DNA from 2 places in the Treponema pedis genome. Region 2 is predicted to be linked to the other one. Evidence: riboswitches for the same ligand, from Rfam matches in the RefSeq annotation. Region 2 holds a riboswitch; the other holds the start of a gene.

Region 1 (9,969 bases), 740 kb from region 2:
TTTACCTAAAAATATTTCTTCTCATTTTTTTAAATTTACCGAAGAAAAAAACAAAACGGCAATTCATAGTTTAATAGAGCTGATAATTAAAAATAAAAAACCTCAAAAAAATTCTCCTTTTAAAAATATAATTCCTCAAACTTGGCAGCTTATGCACACAATATACGATACTGCAGAAACTCTAACCCCCTCGGCATTCTTTCTTATCGAAAATTACTTACATTGTTTAGCGGGAATTTAAAATCGGTAAATTTTTTATAGAATAAATCCGAAAAAAACTTAAATTTACGAATTTTTAAGTAAGTTTAAATGGTAGTTCGGTTTTGATATTCATGGCTTTAATTAAGAATAACAATTAAATTGTAATTTTTATTATTAGGCTGGTATGATAACCCGACAGCTTTTATAGAAAAAACCGTCTAGTACAGCCTGCCAACCGGAAGAGTATTACAATATATACAATAACAGCCGAACAGTTTCTTGAGTGAATATCTATTTTTTTTAATGCATCAAGCTGTGCCTGTGCAACATTATCATCTAAGCCGTTTATCGTATCCTAAAACTTTATTTTTATTTACACACTATCTTTGATATATACGTTAAGTTCGCCCGTGGTTAATTATGTTTTTATTATTATATTTTTCCACTTTTAACTTCCTTTAAAGTTAATAACCGTAAGAATTATAAAATATTATTTTGTATAGGCAATGTCTTTTATTATAACTTAAGCTTTTACCGAGTCTATAGCTTTTTTTCGCTAAGGGCAAGCTCTATTGTTTTAAAATAAAAATTGTCCGCATAAACCTTTAGTTAAATTTCTTTATAAATTATATGCGGTCTATCATCTTTTTTGCAATATATTATTTCAGCCTCTACTTCATAAAGGGTTTTTATTATATCTTTTGTAATTACTTCATTTACGGCTCCCTGAGCTATTATTTTTCCGTCTTTTAATGCATATATTTTATCGCAGTACATCGCCGCAATATTAAGGTCGTGAATAGCTGCAATAACCGTTATGTTAAGTTTTTTTACAAGACTCATAAACTGAAGCCGGTGTTTTATATCCAAGTGGTTTGTCGGTTCATCGAGAATTAGACAATCGGTATTTTGTGCCAGGGCTCGCGCTAAAATTATTCTCTGCTTTTCGCCTCCTGACAGCTCGGAAAAATTACGGTCTGCAAACGATTCCATATTTACCTGTTCTAAGGCAGTGTATGCAAGTTTAATATCTTCTGCGGAATCCCTTTCCATAAACCGCTTATGCGGGGAGCGTCCGATTAAAACCATTTCAAGTACGTTAAAATCAAAATGAGTTTCGTTATGTTGAGCCGCTACCGCTATTTTTTTTGCCGTTTCTTTAAAAGGGTATTCTTTTATGTTTTTTCCGTCTATCATTATAATGCCGCTTTTAGGCGATAAAACCCTGTAAAGGCATTTTAACAAGGTGCTTTTCCCCGAGCCGTTAGGCCCGATAATTCCGACTATGCCCTTATTTTTTATCGAAAGAGTGATACCGTGTAAAATATCTTTATTGCCGAAGGCGAATGACAAGGCCGTACTTTCCAAGGTCATCTATGTCCTTCCTCCGAAACCGTATTCTTTGTTTATTAAAAGATATAAAAATACGGGGGCTCCGATGAGAGAAATAACCACTCCTACAGGAATTTCTCCTAATGAAGAAATTGAGCGGGCAAGTACATCTGCCCATATAAGAATTACGGCTCCTATTAAAACCGAGGCCGGTATTATGTTTTTATGATTAGTTCCCCAAAAAATGCGGGCAATGTGCGGAACTATTAAACCTACAAAGCCTATAATTCCCGCATTGTATACTAAAAACCCGACTATAATCGAGCTTAAAAGTAAATAGGCCTGTCTATAATAATGAAGGTCTTTTCCGAGGGTAATGGATACGCTGTCTCCTAAAAGCATAAGATTAAGGGTTCTGTATTGCGTCATAAAAAAGAAAACCCCTGCGAGTATAATACTTGACAATAAGCCAAGATTTTCCCATTTTGCACCTCCGAAGCCGCCCATAAGCCAAAATGAAATACTGCGCATAGCTTCCCTATTTTTTGCGGTAAAGACGATAAATGAAGAAAAGGCTGAAAAAATTGTGCTTACCGCAATTCCGGCCATAAGAAGTTTTACGGAATTTGCTCTTCCGTTGATATTTGCGGCTTTCATTACAATTAAAGATGCCGCGAAGGCTGAAAAACAGGCGCAAAGACCTACGTAGTTGGGGCCTAAACCGCTTCCTATTCCTAAAGCGATGGCAAGGGTTGCTCCGAGTGAAGCTCCGGAAGAGATGCCAAGTATGTAAGGGTCCGCTAAAGAATTTTTTACGACCGCCTGCATAATTACACCTGTAAGAGCAAGCCCCATACCCGTAAGACAGGCTAAGATAATTCTCGGAAGCCTTATAACCCATACAATATCGATAGCGGATTTTTTAACGGCAGTAAGCGTTCCCGTTCCGAAAATTTTAAATTGAACTATTTGAAGGATATCCTTAGGCACAATGCGTACCGCTCCGAATCCTATCGATAAAACAATCGAAACAAAAAGAAGCCCTAAAAGGAATAGGAGTGCCGAAGAGATAAATACCGCTTTCAGCACTCTATCTTTATTGTTTTTGTTCATATTTAGGAATTTTAAAGTTCGGGATATAAACCTGCAATAATCGTTTTTATTCCGTCATAAGTTCTTATTCCGCTTGCATATACTTCACTTAAAGTAATCGGTAATACTTTTTTGTTTTCTAAGGCGGAAATACTTTTTAAGGCTTCATCTTTTATAAGCATATCTACGGCTTGCTCTTTTATAATTGCGTCTCCGTAATATACCGAAAATATAACCTCAGGGTTAAGTTCTATCAATTCTTCTTTGCCTATATAACCTTTATCTGTACCTACAAGTTCAGCTCCTACTTGAAGGGCAATATCCCCTCCGATTGTTTTTGCTCCGTAGACTCTGTACTGTCCTTCTTTTTCAACTTCAATGATAATTGCCAGTACCTTTTTTTTACCTTCAACATATTTTTTTGCGGCTTCTATTTCGGCTTTCATCTTATCGACAATATCTTGCGCTTTTTGTTCTACATTAAAAATTTTGCCTATGTTGAGAATATCCTGACACTCGTTTTCCACCGACTCTTGTTTTTTTAAACCGGAATCCTGCCAAATATATGTTTTTGTACCGCGTTCGTGCCAAAAGTTTACATCGCCGTAACGCTTTTCATTAAACAGCGATGACCAGCCGAAAATAAAATCGGGTTCCATATCTATAATTTCTTCTTTCGACGGTCTTTTGTCTTTATAATTAACCTTACCGAAATCTTCTTTGAATTCTTCTTTTACGGGGTCGTCAAGACCTACCGCAAGAATCAGTTTGTCTGCAAGGCCTAAAGCGAGCATAGTTTCAATCGGACTTTGATAAAAAGCTATAACCTTTTCAGGAGCTTTTTCAAAAGTCAATTCAATAGGTTCTCCCGCATAATTGTAGGTGGTAATTGTTACGGGATAAGCGTCGCCGGCAGGTTGCATAAAATCGCCTGCATTTTGCATTTCTTCTTTTTTTGTGCAGTTTAAAAAAATAACCGTCGCCGATAAAAGAAACATAAAACGGAAAATTTTCTTTTTGGTGTTCATAATTTTTCCCCTTGAAAATAAAAAGATTAAAACCTTAAATTTAAACCGCTTTACGTGTGCATTAAAAATAACAGAGTACAGTAAAAATTTATAAAGTCTTCTTAATATACTTTTTGATTTCAAAGAAGTATAAATTTTTTAAATACGAACTTTGAAAAAGAAAACCTTATGAGAAACATAATTTGTATTCTGAACCTTATCGACCGTAAAGTACAGTATAATTCCGCATACCGGCAGGTCTTCTGACTTCGAGCTTTAACACCTTTTTAAAGCCTTCCCGATTTCTCAGTGACATATTTTTAAAAAGATTGAACTCTTACAGCGGCGGGACCGTGACGGAATTACACCGTGCTTCCCTTTTAAACCTGAAATTGCGGTACCGGTACGGGTTTTAAGTAAAATTATTTTAGGCGTTTTTTTTATTTATGTCAAGTTATTATTGCCGTTTGTCCGGAGGAGTTTCTTCCTGTATAAGATTAAAAGGATATTCTCTAACTCCGTCTATGGTATTATAAATTTCTTTAAAGCCCGCTTCCGATAATGTCAGTGCGGCTCTCGCCGAAGCGGAGCCTACATTGCAATATAAAAACAGCTTTTTATCTTTAGGAAGGTTCGCAATATTTTTTTCAAATTCCGCAATGGGAATGGACGGAATGGAGATTGCCCCGAGTATATGCCCCATATCATAGGCCTGTTTTGTTCTGCAATCAATAATTATTATATTAGGAGAATTAATTTTTTGTTCAAAAACAACACCTCTCATACAATCGTATTTTATTGTTTTGTATGAATACTGTTTTATTCCTTCGGCATTATATATAATTTTACAACCGGCTTCGACAAAAATCTTTGCAGCTTCAAAACTGTCGTCATCGGTATCGGCATACACATAAATAGGTTTTTCTTTCCAATCTTCAAATTCGTTTACACGCGTATTTATTTCGCTTTTCGGAATATTTATTGCATTAGGCAAGTGTCCGTTTTTATATTCCGTATACGGGCGTGTATCTATAATTAAAATAGTGTCTTTTGTTCCTTCTGCATTTAAGTTTTCCAAGTCCGAACCTTTTACATCAATTACAGTTATTATTTCGGCACAAGATGTAAAAATAAAAACGGCCGATACGATAAAACAAATAAAAACCTTTTTCATCATTTTCTCCATAATATTTAATTTAAATTATATTGAGTTTTAATATATATGTCAACTTGAATAATTATAAACTATTCCGCATCTTTTACAAATACCGACGGTTCGTCTCCGGTTGGAATTATTTCGTTTATGTTCAGTTTTATTTTAATTAACGTAAGTATTTGCTTTTTATTTTTTTCTTCAAGATTGATTAAATAAAATTTATTCATACTTTCCGAAGTTTTCATTTGCAGTACGGTTTTATTTTCAATTTCGATTATATTAAAGTATCCTGAAGAATCTTTTCCGTCTTTTGTGAGAGTATATTTATTTCCCGTAAAAGAAATTGTTTGTCCGTTTTGCGTTTCCCATTTGCTTTCCGGCTGTTCCAATTTTTTTCTTATTTTTTCAACCTTATCTTGTTTGTTTGTATTCGTGTAATGCAAAAGGTTGGTGTTTTTTTTATAAGTTCCGTTCCAAAGAGAAGATGTACCGAATTTGATTCTGGCTACGTCTTCTATAACCCGTATTTGAATTTCATCTACACCCTTAATTTCTATATCTACTCTGCGTATAATGTTCGGAATTGATTTATTATTTGCGGTAAAAAACAAACCGTATCTGCGCGGTAAGGTTGTTTTTATTTCGTATATTTCTTCAATATTGTCGAAATTGAATATTATGTTGTTGTCGTTTTTATCCAAATAAATACTTCTTCCCGAATTTTTACCGTTTTCGGATTGATACCAAAGTTGAGATAAAAAATCTATAAACGATTCCATATTACCGGTTTGCAATTTGCGTAAAAGAGTGCTTTCTATTTTTTCTCCCGGAATTTTTTGTTCTCTTCCTTTTTCAAACATATTTGTTTTATTGTTCCATACATATTCCGTTTGAATTTGATTAAGCGTATTGGGTGCCGAACTGTCCGAATTATATGCGAGTATTCTATATGCGGCAAATCCTTCTTCGTAAATGTTTTGTCCTTTTAATTCCTGTAATAGAATTTGTATATCTGCATGTATATCCGCAATTTGCGTAAAGAAAAAAACTCCGTCCTTATCTTTATTTATTTTTTGAATTGAAAAACTTTGTCCGTTGTCTGAAGTCATTCCCGAATAAAGAATTGCAGGTGCGGAATTGTCCGGTTCCATAATATAAAACGTAAGAGATTTAGGCTGTGTAATGGGTGTTCGTATTTCTTCAATACGGCTGCATTTTTGCATAATCGGGTCTTGAATGGAAATAATCAAATATAAAAAAAGGGTCCAACAATTTTTTTACCGCAACTATTTGGTCTTCTACTCCGTCGCCGTTTAAATCGCCTGTAATTGCGTCTATAAATACTTCATCGTTTGATAATTCCAAAAATATTTTTGCATCGGCACCCTTTGAATCGGTTTCGTTTTTGCCCGTTTGATTATCTATTTTTGAAGATGCGGCAGGTATAATTGTTTTTGTTGCGGGTTTTGTTTCCTGTACGGAATTTTTTCTTTTCATCTGAAAAAAAATTACACTTGCAAGCAAAATGAGTGCCCCTGCAAAAGATAAGGCGTATAATACTCTTTTAAACATAAATTAAAACCTCTTTAATGAATTTGCAAATTTTATATCGCGAACAATTAACGCTTTTCAATTTATAATCGGTATTTTTAAAACTTAAACTTTTTACAAATAAACAAAGTTTGCCTGTAAGTACCGTTTATCGGACATCTTTTAAAAACTATTTAATTCGGTTTTTTACAAGATGTCCGATTTTAAATTGAAAGCCGATATTACAATCACGGTTTTTTGGTTTTAATTAACGCTTCTTTTTCATTTGCTTTTGTGCGTTCTTTTCCCGCATTTTTTATAATGTCGGAAAAAAGAGAAGACGTTGTAGTAACTACGCGTTCTTCAATTCCCATATCAACCGTAATTTCGTACCAGTTGTCGTGTTTTATTATTCTTGATTCTACAAGATACGGACTTGAAAACTTTTTTTGCTTCCCCGAATATTTTGAAGGCCAAGGTGCATCTTGTTCAAGGTCCGTTACTAATAACAACACTTTGTATCTTCCGTTACTGTTTCTTGTCTTCATTACCTCTTGCATTTTATCAAGAGCTTTTCCGATATCGGTATATTTTCCGTCCGGTTTTATTGAGCTTATAGTATTTACAATTTTTTGTTTGTCCTGTGAAGTGTTTACATTTACGGAAAGCAAGTGTTCGGGATTTTCATAAAATTGATATACACTTACCCAATCTCCTGCGGTAAGCATTTGCTCTACAAGTTCGTCTAAAACCCATTTTTTTAAACTGTCGAATTTACCCGTTCCCTCCATAGACAATGATTTATCAATCATAATAACCATATCGACGGGAATAGTTCTTTCTCCTGCATTCAAATTAAAAATAAGAATAACAGCCGTTAAAAATACCGAAAAAAATTTTTTATTGTACATAACTGCTCCTTTTTCAGCAATATTAACTTATTATATAACATATTTTAAAAAAAATCACTAAGTTTATAAAAAAAAACTCTTTACATTTTGCAAAATATGTTTATAATTGTATGATAGTGTTGTATATTGTATTGTAACAAAATTGCTAAAGTTAAGGAGATGTAATAATGGCAAATTTAGATCTACCACAGAGCCCGAATGTATTCCATCCCGAAAAGCCCAGTGCTGTCGGTTCGAGAAACTCGTTGGCTCAAGATTATCGAGATCAGCAGAAAGAAGTAAATCAGCTGATTGAAGAAGAAACGAATAAAGTGTTACACCACTTGAACACCAAACTTCCCAAAGAAGTCCTCGAAAGATTGGATGTCATGGGCGGTGTGAAAGAAAAGTTGTATAACTACTTTAACCAAAACTACCAGAACATGTTCAACCGATACATGGTAACGGCTGAAGATGAAATGCTGAAAAAGGTTCGCGGATTTATTGACCGGGAAGAAATGAAGGTTCTCGACCGCTATACTCCGAAAGAAATCGCAACCCTTCTTGATGCCGTAGGAGGCGCCGATAAGTTTAACACGGGCGAAATCGAAAAATCAATCGTTAATATGTACGGTCACTTACAGGGACACGTACAGCGCGGTGTAAACGACTTGGAAACTCTTACCAACTCGCTGTTAAGGCAAAAAACTGACGTAGGCGCTTTCGTTCGAGGTGAAAACGCTTATTCGATTGTAAAGTGTGCGTTTAAAGACAATCTTTACAAGCCCAAGACCGTAACCGATGTTAAACTTTCCGTAAACATTCTTGACTCGGAACTTATCAGTCCTATTTTCCAATATCAATCGACTGTAGAGTATCTCATTAAAGACCTTTTGTCGAATCATTACATGGATATAATTGATAAAGAAATCGAAAAAATGAAAGATGCCAGAATCGACCAAGGTTTGGAAGAATTATCCGACGGTGCCATCATTTTCGAAAAAATGAAAAAGGTTTCTACGATTACCGATGATGATATCGATAATCCCAAGAGCAAGAGATACGATGTTGTTTCAAAAGACCTTATGGAAAGAATCAACAATCTCCGCGCGGAAATCGACCCCGAAACCTTCGACCAGTTGAACATACGCGAAAACTTAAAGAAGATTATCGACCTTGAAAATATCAGAAACAGAGGTTTTAACACAGCTATTAACTCTCTTACTTCCATTCTCGATACATCAAAAATGGGTTATCAATACATCGAAAACTTAAAGAATGCCCGTGAATTGATTTTACGCGAGTATGACGATACCGATGTTGCAAATCTTCCCGATGAAAGGTACCAAATTAAGCTTAAGTATTACGACAATGCCCAGCTTTTGGCCGAAAGACAGGCTTATGAAGTTATGATGAGCTCTTTCGAAACCGAAATTCAGCATCTTTGGGACGTTGTACGCACAACTTACGATAAATCCAAGTTTATGACAAAAATCACGGACTTTGACGACTTGGCAGCCCGCTATAAGAAGTACATCAAAAAGAACTTCAAAGATAAGACGGGAGACCCCTTGTATGAAGATACGGCTAAGGTTTGGGACGAGATTTCTTTTATCAAAACTCCGGAAACCGAAGTTGAAAAGATGAACAGAACCTATATCTACGAAAAAGACAAGCTCCGCAAAAAGCTTATCATTATGCGCCAAAAAATGAAGGATTTGTATACATATCAATATCCCATCGAAAGACGCGTTGTAGAAGACAGGCTTTCGTTCCTCGAAGCCGAATTCAACAAATTCGATTATCTTATTAATCCATTCCATCTTCAGCCCGGTCTTTTGCTTGACCTTGATATTACTTCAATTAAGCGAAAGAAGGCAACTCTTGACGGTATGGCTAACGTTCTTAATGAATTCTTACACGGCGTATCCAAGGGCTTTGCGGACGCAGCGTTCGCATCGTTCAGCCGAAGACGTTCTACGGTTCGTGCGGATATTGCACAGAGTTTTGCTACCGCAGAGGAAGACCCCAAAGCGGCAAATCCTGCAGGACGTTCACAGTTTATCGATATGCTGAACAGCACACCCGCTATCGCGGCTCCCGCAGCTGCTGAAACCGTATCGGCTCCCGCTAAAAGACGCGGCGGACCGAGAAAAGGTGTTGCAAGAACGGCAAAAAAAGGTTCGGTAGATTCAGGTCGAGGAAGAAGAAGGACTAAGTCCGGTATTAAGGAAATCTAATTTCGGCTTATAAATTTTATACCGATTAAAATTTAAGCCCCCTGAAACACCCCGTTTCGGGGGGCTTTTTCTTAAAACCAAAGGAGTATGTTATGGTTAATATATCCAATTTTTTTGTACCGCTTGCTAAAAAAAGCGACTTTAATATGTCCGTAAGGCATATTCAGTCCGTTATCGAAATTCTCGATAAATGTAATCCTACGGAAAACCTTGCGGATACAATAAACAATATGATTCGTGAAAAAACGGTTAAACCGGAACAGGTGAGGTCTATTCTTTCGGTTTCGCTTTTAGATAAGTGGAATTACAAAGTCGTATCCGAAAATATAAAATATGTTTTGGAAGATGCCTCCAAGTTTACCCAAGAAGTCGGGAAATGGAATGGAATTGATATAGTGTTAGGCTATGACCACCCCGATTTGGGTTTTTTGGCTATAAATCCCAAAAACCCGGGAGCCGCTTCAATTATTCAGGGGTTTAGAAAAAATGAACTTCTTCTTATCTATGTAGGAAAACAGGAT
Region 2 (9,969 bases):
TTGCCTGATACCGATACCCGTATAGAATTTTTAGAATATCTTCAAAATCAGGAAGAAATTCTTTTAACCGAAAGAAGTTTAACCGCTCAACGTATGGGCGTTTTAACATCCGGTTTAAACTTAATGAATATACACCAAATTGCGGCTGAATCTTATCAGGACGATTGTCCCATAACGTTTGAGCATTTGGCAAAAAGAAAACGGGAAATAATACGTAATGAAGCCCTCGGTCTTTTGGAATTTATAGATACGGAATACGACTTATCCCTTGTTTCGGGGCACGATTTTGTAAAAAAACGGTTTAAATTTGCCGCAAAGGCCTTGCAAAGGGCAAGAAACGATGTCCTTCCGATGGGCTACTTAATTTCAGGCCCGATAGGTACGGGAAAGACCTTTATAGTTTCCGCCTTTGCAGGTGAAATAGGTATTCCGATGGTGCGTCTTTTAAATTTCCGCTCTCAGTGGCAGGGTGCTACGGAATCGAATCTTGAAAAAGTTTTAAATATTTTAAAGGCAATGTCGCCGGTTGCTGTTATGATTGATGAAGCGGACGTAGTTTTGGGTAACAGAACAACCAACGATATTTCAGGTACTTCCGCCAGAGTTTTTGCTCAAATTGCAAATTTTATGGGCAATACGGAATATCGCGGCAAAATAATTTGGTTTTTAATAACTTGCCGTCCGGATTTAATTCCGATAGACTTAAAGAGACAGGGCAGGGCGGAAGAGCACCTTGCCTTGTTTTATCCTGAAAACGATGCCGAAAAATTGGATTTATTTATAACCTTACAGCGTAAACTGCAAATTAAAACGCATGAAGTCAATTTTCCCGCAATTATAAAAAAGATTAAATTCGATATTTCAGGCGCCGATATTGAAGCGATTTTAGTTCGGGCGAAAATGAGCGCCACGGTAGAAGGGCGGGCAATGATACATCAAAAGGACTTGGAAGAAATTATAGCCGATTTTATTCCGCCCTCATACCCTAATGAAATTGAATTACAAAATTTGGTTGCGGCAATAGAAAGTACAAGTAAGGAAATGATTCCGAAAAAATATCAATCTATGCAGCGCTCCGCTATGGCTTCGGAAATTTTGGAATTAAAGCAATTATTGGGAGAAAGGAATTAGTTTATGCAAAAAATAAAGAAAAAACTGAGCTTTGTTTTTTTTCTTTTTACCTTTTCCGTTTTTGCGGAATTTAATTTTGATTTAATTGTTCAGCCCTTTACGGGAACCGAATTTTTTGTTGACGGCAAAACGGTTAAACCCTTAGTGCTGGAAAAGGATAATACTCTTGCAAAGGTGCGTCTTATACTTAAAGATTCCGCTTCCGCTATTGAAGTTAAAAATAAAGGATTCCGTACGGTAAATTTAACCGATGAGCTTATAAGGTTAAAAAACGATGTTGGAAAAACGGCGGACTTAAAAGCTCCTTTTTCACTTAAGGCTCTTGCAATCTTATCACGGAAAGAGTCAAAATTCGATACGAAAGCTTTTTTTCCTACGGGAAGGCAGCCTAAAAGCGTAACCTTTGTAAATTCCGATACCGTTGCCGTAGCCCTTCTCGACGGAAACGGAGCGGATATTATCAATATCGAAACCGGAGAAAAAAAGAGAATTTCTCCTCCTAAAGAGTATGCGGAAAAACTCGGCTTTGTAGAAGCCCTTGTATTAAAAAATAAAAATGAACTTTGGATAAGTCAGATGCCTACGGCTTTAATTCATGTTTTTAATCTTACAACCTTTGAATATAAAACCGCAGTTAAAACGAGCGGCAAATGGAGCAAGGTTATGGCTTATAACCCATTAACCGACAGGGTTTATTTAAGTAATTGGCAAACCTTCGATATAAGCGTAATAAATACTGAAACTTACAGCGAAGAAAAAAAAATTAAAACTAAGGCGGTTCCGCGCGGAATGGCTTTTTCGGAAGACGGTAAATTTATCTATTGCGCTCAGTTTGAAGATGCTGCGGGGAATTCAAATTGCCGCCTTATAAAAAAAGAGCTTGACACTTTTAAAACCGTTTCGGAATCGGGAATGAAAGGTGCAAAAAGGCATATTGTTACGGATTATAAACAGGGACGGCTTTATGTTTCGGATATGCTTAATGCGGTTATAGAAGTTTATTCTCTTAAAGACGAGAGCCTTATAAAAACTGTAAAGGTTTTCAGCCACCCCAATACTATTCAGCTTTCGCCTGACGGAAAGTTTTTATATGTTTCATGCCGAGGGCCAAATAATCCCGATAAGGGCTATTTGTATAAAGGCTATGTAATGGGGAGACTGGATATTATTGATACCGAAACCCTTACCCGCATTGAAAGCGTAGAAGCGGGAAACCAGCCGACGGGTTTGGATATTTCTCCCGACGGCAAAACAATAGTTCTTTCCGATTTTTTAGATAACCGTATCAGAGTGTTTAAAAAAAATTAACGGGAAGGGGAAGCGTACCTTAATTTGAGTTTATCGGTTGCGGATTTGATTCAGGAGGTTGACAACGGTGTAATAATCGGGTAGTATTATTACAGCGATTTCGGTCTTGGTGCCGTTTCTTAAGGGAAGCGGTGAAAAGGGAATCAGGTGAAAGTCCTGAGCAGTCCGGCTGACGTAAGGAGATAGCGTGTTTTCAAAATTGCCACTGGGATATTTAAATATAGCCCGGGAAGGCGGAAACAAGCGATGACCTCCGAGCCGTAAGACCTGCCAATGACTATGAGGGTAAAGACGCCCGTCTTTGTCCGTGCAGTGCTCCGCCTGGATACGGAGTTACCTGCAAGAATTTATCGTGTTTACATTTATATTTTTCCGGAATATTGCTCCTTGTGCTGTTGTATAAGATTTTGTCAAGTTTTCTTATGCATTTCACACGTATATTCTCCGATACCCTTAGAATATACATAATTTCCGGTTAAATTTTATGTTTTACCTTTTCAATACCTGCGGCCGAAATCGTTTTCTTTAACTGTAAGAAAGTCCGTAAGGTTTTGGATATGCATAAGGGGAAGCTCCTTAAGAATTTAAAACTTTTGTAATGAGGAATTTTATGGGAAATACTTACGAAAAACTCGTTTTAACTATAGAAGATGCCGCAAAAACGGCAGGTTTAAAAGAAGACGATTATATTACTTTGCTCAGCCCCGAAAGAGAGCTTCATGTTTCCATACCGGTAGTTATGGACTCAGGCCGTGTAAAGGTATTTAACGGCTATAGAGTTCAACATTCTACTTTAAGAGGCCCCGCAAAGGGCGGCATACGGTTTCATAAAGATGTGGATATTGATGAAGTCCGCGCTCTTTCGGCATGGATGACTTTTAAGTGTGCCGTTGCCGATATTCCTTACGGAGGAGGCAAGGGCGGTATATCCGTGAACCCTTCGGAACTTTCGGAAAACGAGCTTGAAAAATTAACCCGCGGGTATGCAAGACGGATAGCCAAATTTATCGGCCCCCATATTGATATTCCTGCACCCGATGTGGGTACAAATGCGAAAATTATGGCTTGGATTGCCGATACATATAGTGCGGCGGTCGGCGAGTTTACGCCTGCCGTTATAACGGGCAAGCCTGTTGCTTTAGGCGGTTCTCTCGGAAGGGCTGAAGCTACAGGCCGCGGAGTTACGGTTGCCTGTATTGAAGTATTAAAACGTTTAAATAAAACTTTAAAAGGACAGAGGGTTGTTATTCAGGGTTTGGGAAACGCAGGCGGTGTTACGGCGGAACTTATGTTTAAAGAAGGTGCTAAAATTATTGCTGCGGGCAACAGTTCGGGAGCAATTTATAATGAAAACGGACTCGATATTCCAGCCGTTACGGCTCATATAAAAAATAAAAAAAGGCTTGATACTTTGACTGGCGATTTTAAGCATATTTCTTCCGCCGAGCTTTTGGAACTTGAAACCGATATTTTAATTCCCGCCGCTTTGGAAAATCAAATTACCGAATTAAATGCCGAGAAAATAAAGGCTCCTATAATAGTTGAAGCCGCAAACGGACCTGTAAGCCCGGAAGCGGATATTATTTTACAGAATAAAGATATTATTATAGTTCCGGATATACTTGCAAATGCCGGAGGGGTAATTGTTTCGTATTTTGAATGGGTTCAAAATTTACAGGGCTTTTATTGGAGTGAAGAAGAAGTAAATAACCGCCTATGTGAAAAAATTAAAAAAGCCTTTGATTTTGTATGGAATTTAAAAGAAGAATATAAGGTTACTATGAGAAAGGCCTGTTATATAAAAGCTTTAAAACAGTTGGCGGAAGCACGTAACGCTGCCGGTTTTTAATAAGCATACAGTTTAAAGGTTATCCATATTTAAAAGGCTTGCAGCTTCGTCTTTTTTTAGATATACTTTTAAGTTTATAGGCTTTGAATATACTGGGAGGGGTTAAAAATGAAAAGAAAAAAAATTGCTATCTTGGTAAGCGGCGAATATAAAAAACAGCCTACAAAAGACGATTTACTTTTACAAAACGAGCTGCAAAACAGGGGATACCTTGCCGATATTACGGTTTGGAGCGATACCTCAACGGATTTTTCCGAATATGACTTGGCTATAATCCGCTCCTGTTGGGATTACGACGGCCGTCTTACCGAATTTTTGCGGCAAATGAAAAAAATAGAAAACTCTTCATTATTATATAATCCGCTCGACATTATTGAAAAAAATTCCGATAAGCGGTATTTACTTGATTTACAAACAACCGGAATTAAAATCACGCCTACCGTTACGGCTGATAACCTTAATAACCTCAATATTCCTTCGGAATGGAAAAAAGTAGTTATAAAACCGAATATCAGTGCAAGCGGAAAAGATACTTACAGATATTCAATAGATGAAGAAGAAAAGATAAAAGCCGCTTGCTCGGATATTATCGGAAAAGGAAAACTTCCTTTAATTCAAAAATATATTTCTTCAATTGAAACTTTCGGCGAGCACTCTTCAATAGTCATAGACGGAAAAATAACATTAACTGTGAAAAAAACTCCGGCAAAGGGCGGTTTTTTAATTCATAAACATTTCGGCGGCTCCTCAACTTCCGTACAAACTTCCGAAAAAGAAAAATCTTTTATCCGAAACATACTTTCAAAGTTGGAAAGCCTTCCCCTTTATATGAGGGTTGATTACTTAAAAGACGAAAACGACAATTTCCTTCTTTTGGAATTGGAGCAAATCGAACCTCACCTATACTTAACCGAGAGCGTCTCCGGCCTTGAGGCTCTAACGGACGGTATTATAAAACGGCTGTCATAAACGACGGACTTTTAAGTATAGAGCGTCTCCTATTTTTAAATTAACCTATAATAAATTTAAAACACTTAAAAGTTAAAAAAAATTATCGGCTCTCTCTTTTTTATCGAATTTACAGACGATTTTCTCTTAATTTTGCATTTTTTTTACAAAAAATTTGTATTTTTTTCACTTTTTTTATAAAAAATACTTGACATTCTTAAATTTTGTGATAAAATGTAAACAAGTGCCGAAAAGTGGCAAAAGGTGGAATAAAGTGGTAAACTGCGTTATGACAGGCGAATATAAGAATACTCTCGATGAAAAAGGTAGAATTATGTTTCCTGCTAAAATACGTTCAGGATTACCCGAAGCGCGCCTTATTATAACGCGCGGAATCGACAGCTGTCTTTGGCTTTTTACTCCCGAAGAATGGCAAAAACTTTCCGACGAAATTATGGCTAAGGCTTCATTATTCAAAACCGAGTCTCGTATTGTTACAAGAAGGTTAATTGCGCCGGCACAGGAAATAGAATTTGACAAGACCGGAAGACTCTCGGTTCCGCAGAGTTTACGGGAATATGCTGGGCTCGAAAAGGATTGTATAATTTTAGGGCTTTCAAAGTATTTTGAATTGTGGGACGAAAAAAAATATGAAAATTATTTGAAGGAGAGCGAGTCCGGCTTTTTGGAAGCTGCCGAAGGCTTAGGTACAATCGGTTTATAGTTTATATGAAAATTGTTCATACGTCCGTATTGCTTGATGAATGTCTTAAAATCTTAAAACCTGCCGGTTCCGATAATCTTTTTGTAGACGGAACATTGGGAGAAGGCGGACATACGGAAGCATTTTTAAAAACATATCCTCATCTTAATGCCGTAGGAATAGACGCCGATGCCGCAATTCAAAAAAAAGCGAAGGAAAGGTTGTCGCCTTTCGGAGAGCGTGTAAAATTTTATTTAGGCTGGTCCGATGATTTTTTTAAAAACTATCCTGAAGATTTACAAAGACCCGATATTATCCTTTTGGATTTGGGAATTTCAATGTTTCATTATACGGAATCGGGAAGGGGGTTTTCTTTTTCTGCGGACGAACCGTTGGATATGCGTCTTAATTCTTCTTCAAAAATAAGTGCCGCCGATATTGTAAATACGTATTCCGAAAAGGCTTAAGGCTTTGGCGGATTTGATTTTTAATTACGGTGAAGAGCGTTATTCCCGTAAAATTGCGGCAAAAATAGTTTTAAGGCGCGAAGAGGTAAGATTTCAAACTGCAAAAGATTTGGCCGATTGTATTTATTATGCCGTACCTCAAAACTGTAGACACGGAAAACTTCACCCGGCAACAAAGACTTTTCAAGCCTTGCGTATTGCCGTAAACGAAGAGTTAAACAGACTTCCGTCTCTTTTGGAGCTTGCGTTTTCCGCTCTTGAGCCCGGAGGTAAATTGGGTGTTATAAGTTTTCATTCTCTTGAAGACAGGATTGTAAAATTATATTTTAGAGAGTTGGGAAAAAACTGTACTTGCCCCGATAATGTGCCGATATGTAAGTGTGGGGGAAGGGCCAGGGCTGTTGTTTTGACTAAAAAAGGAATTGAGCCTTCGGAAGAGGAGATTAAAAATAATCCTCCTTCACGCAGTGCAAGACTGCGTGCCGTTCAAAAAATCGGGTGTAAGGAGAGTTCAAAATGAAAAAAATTAGCGCCGTCGTGTTAACTATGTTGATTCCTCTTTTGTTGTTCGCTGTGGTTTTACAGTCTTCAAGATATTCCGCTGTAGAGCGGGAAATGAAGGATTACGATAAGGAACAGATAAGAATAATCGAAGAAAATAAAAGAAAGATTTCCGGTATTTCAATTTTATCGAAGCCTGAGCGTATAGAAAGGATTGCTGTGGAAGAATTAAAAATGCGGAAAGCTAGGTCTGCGGAAATTTTACGTATAGAAATTTCGAAGGAGAAACATGGCTTTTGATTCGGATAATTTAAATCGTGAGTTTACTCTTTTATTTTTTGATGAGCTTGTAAAAAGTACCGGCGGAAGTATTTTGTTTAATTTTTCGCCGGTAAACGGTTTTACCTCCGTTGTAATCGACAGTAGAGGTGTAAGGCCCAATTCTCTTTTTGTTCCTTTACGAGGAGAAAAACAGGACGGTCATATTTACATTGAAGACGCTTTAAAAAACGGTGCCGTTTGTTTTTTTGCCGATACCGAATATGTAAGGTTTGAAGAAAATAAGATTACGCTTGAGAAATTGTGTAAAAAATATTACGCTTGCTGTATTACGGTAAAAAACAATTTATATGCTCTTCAGGCGGCATCAAAATTTTATTTAACGAAATTCCCGAGCCTTTATAAAATAGGTGTAACGGGCTCAAGCGGAAAAACTACTACGAAAGAAATTTTAGCTTCGATTTATTCTTTAAAATATAATACCGCAGTAAATAAGGGTAATTTAAATTCGGAAACGGGGCTACCTCTTTCGGTTTTTACGGTACGTCCGGAGCACGAAGTCGGAATTTTCGAGCTCGGTATGAATAGAAAAGGTGAGATTGCGGAGCTTGCAAATATTCTTTTACCAAACGCTGCGATTATTACAAACATAGGTTCCGCCCATATCGGTATTCTCGGCACGAAAAAGGCAATTGCTGAGGAAAAAAAGGAAATTTTTTCAAATTTTACGGATAATTGCATAGGCTTTGTTCCCGATTGTAAGTTTACGGAATTTTTAAAAAGCGTTCCCGCCGGAAAGATTTATGTTTATTCCGCGGATAAAAATTCCAATATAAAAAAAATAGAAGAGAACGGAACGGAAGGCTCCGTTATATTTTACAAAGACGAAAAAATTTTATTCCCGCTTGCGGGAAAATACAATATAGACAATGCTGCGGCGTGTATCGCTTTGGCGGAAAAAGATAATTTTTCCGCAAGTGAAATTAAAAAAGGGTTGGAAGCCGTGCGGCCTCTGTTCGGTAGATCTCAGATTATCCGCGGGCTTGCGACCTGTTTTTTTGATTGTTATAATGCAAACCCCGATTCTATGAGCGAGGCGATTGATTTTTGCAATTCGGTAAAATCCGAAGGGGTTAAGCATTATGTTTTAGCCTCGATGCGTGAATTGGGTAAAGAATCGGAGGCAAGTCATAAGCTGATTGCCGAAAAAGTCTTATCTTCGGAAGCGGATATAATTTATTTTTTCGGAGATGAATTTGCTTTCGTATTAAAAAACTGCGATAAAAAAAATAAAAGAGTGTTCATATTTAAAACGGACGAATTTGAAAATTTAAAAAATACGCTTAAAGAAAATTTAAATAAAGGCGATTTTGTTTTATTAAAAGGTTCGCGGGGCTTGGAGCTTGAGAGATTGGAAGAGGTGTTAAAACCGGAGGCGGGGAATGAATAAATATATTGCAGCGAAAAAAAATATCAATCCTGAAAAACACGATTTTATTTTTGCAATGACCGTGCTGCTTTTATTCGGTGTAGGTTATACGACCTTATATTCAGGCTCGATTCATTATGCCAAGCGTATATTTGACGACCAATTGTATTTTGTTATTAAACAGGCAAAGCATGCGGTTGTCGGTTTGGCGGGTATGCTGTTTTTTACGTTTATGGATTTTTCAAAAATAAGGAAAATGCTTCCCGCAATTGTTATAATTACCTTTTTACTTTGCATTTTACCCTTTATTCCGGGGCTTGGAGAAATGCGCAACGGGGCTGTCCGTTGGATAAAGTTGGGCGGTTTTAAATTTCAGCCTTCCGAAGCGGTTAAATTTTCCGTTTTGCTTTTTTTGGCAAATTTCTTCGATAAAAAGAATGATAAATATGAAGACCCTTTAATTTCGATTTTTCCTCCTTTTCTTATTACGAGTTTATTTATTTTATTTGTTTATTTGGGTAATGATTTTTCTTCTTCGCTTTTTATTTTAATAATCGCAACAACAATGTTTTTTGCGGCCGGTGTTCCTATAAGCTGGTTTTTAAAAGGTTTGGTTTGTATTATTCCGATTTTGGTTTTAATGGTTGTAACGAAGGAATATAGAATGGAGCGTGTACTTTCTTTTTTAGACCCGGGAAGAGACCCCTTGAATTCCGGCTTTCAAATTCAAGCTTCGCTTAATGCTCTTACAAGCGGAGGTCTTTTCGGGCAGGGGCTTGGGAACGGTGTAAGAAAAATTGCAAGCGTTCCTGAAATATATTCCGATTTTATATTTGTGGTTTGGGCTGAAGAAATGGGTTTTGTAGGAGTTGCATGCTATATGCTTCTTCTAATCTTTTTTGCGGTATTGGGATATAAAATTGCATTTACATGTAAGGACAGGTTCGGCTCTTACATTGCTTTCGGGGCTACTACAAGTATTTTAATTCAGTCGCTTTTAAATTGCGCCGTAGTTTCAAAACTGGTGCCTGCAACGGGGATTCCTCTTCCGTTTTTTTCTTCAGGCGGTTCATCTTTGGTGATTTCATTTTGTTTATGCGGTTTAATTTTAAATGCGTCCGGATATGTGAATAAGGGAGGTTCGGTAAATGGCTGATGTTTTTTGCTCTTGGGAGCATGATAAATATTCCGAAGAAATTTATTTTGAAAATAAAAATTTCCGTTCGGAAAAAAAACGCGGAATTAAGCCGCTGCTTATAAAAATTCTTATTATGTTTTTTGTAATTGCATTGGCCGTGGAGGTTATTTTTTATGCGATTATTTTGCCTTCGCGCTCTGCGGCGATTATAGAAAT

What was found. Region 2 has a riboswitch for cobalamin ahead of DYQ05_RS10100 (Glu/Leu/Phe/Val family dehydrogenase). Riboswitches for the same ligand answer to the same signal wherever they lie in the genome.
Region 1: linked by a shared signal. The riboswitch ahead of DYQ05_RS00215 (ABC transporter substrate-binding protein) and the one ahead of DYQ05_RS10100 (Glu/Leu/Phe/Val family dehydrogenase) in region 2 are both predicted to bind cobalamin.

What each region holds. Positions count from the first base shown of each region.
Region 1 is NZ_CP045670.1:47,204-57,172, reverse strand. It holds gene DYQ05_RS00230 (M28 family peptidase) at 1-241, shown strand, start outside; gene DYQ05_RS00225 (ABC transporter ATP-binding protein) at 811-1,575, opposite strand; gene DYQ05_RS00220 (FecCD family ABC transporter permease) at 1,576-2,646, opposite strand; gene DYQ05_RS00215 (ABC transporter substrate-binding protein) at 2,658-3,653, opposite strand; cobalamin riboswitch at 3,869-4,052, opposite strand; gene DYQ05_RS00210 (rhodanese-like domain-containing protein) at 4,090-4,806, opposite strand; gene DYQ05_RS00205 (pallilysin-related adhesin) at 4,878-6,011, opposite strand; gene DYQ05_RS13315 (hypothetical protein) at 5,989-6,360, opposite strand; gene DYQ05_RS00200 (vWA domain-containing protein) at 6,567-7,229, opposite strand; gene cfpA (cytoplasmic filament protein CfpA) at 7,397-9,448, shown strand; gene DYQ05_RS00190 (hypothetical protein) at 9,541-9,969, shown strand, end outside.
Region 2 is NZ_CP045670.1:2,192,595-2,202,563, reverse strand. It holds gene DYQ05_RS10110 (ATP-binding protein) at 1-1,131, shown strand, start outside; gene DYQ05_RS10105 (YncE family protein) at 1,144-2,439, shown strand; cobalamin riboswitch at 2,530-2,728, shown strand; gene DYQ05_RS10100 (Glu/Leu/Phe/Val family dehydrogenase) at 3,050-4,288, shown strand; gene DYQ05_RS10095 (ATP-grasp domain-containing protein) at 4,397-5,257, shown strand; gene mraZ (division/cell wall cluster transcriptional repressor MraZ) at 5,526-5,960, shown strand; partial or broken gene rsmH (16S rRNA (cytosine(1402)-N(4))-methyltransferase RsmH) at 5,966-6,926, shown strand; gene DYQ05_RS10080 (FtsB/FtsL family cell division protein) at 6,923-7,207, shown strand; gene DYQ05_RS10075 (UDP-N-acetylmuramoyl-tripeptide--D-alanyl-D-alanine ligase) at 7,197-8,636, shown strand; gene ftsW (putative lipid II flippase FtsW) at 8,629-9,771, shown strand; gene DYQ05_RS10065 (cell division protein FtsQ/DivIB) at 9,764-9,969, shown strand, end outside.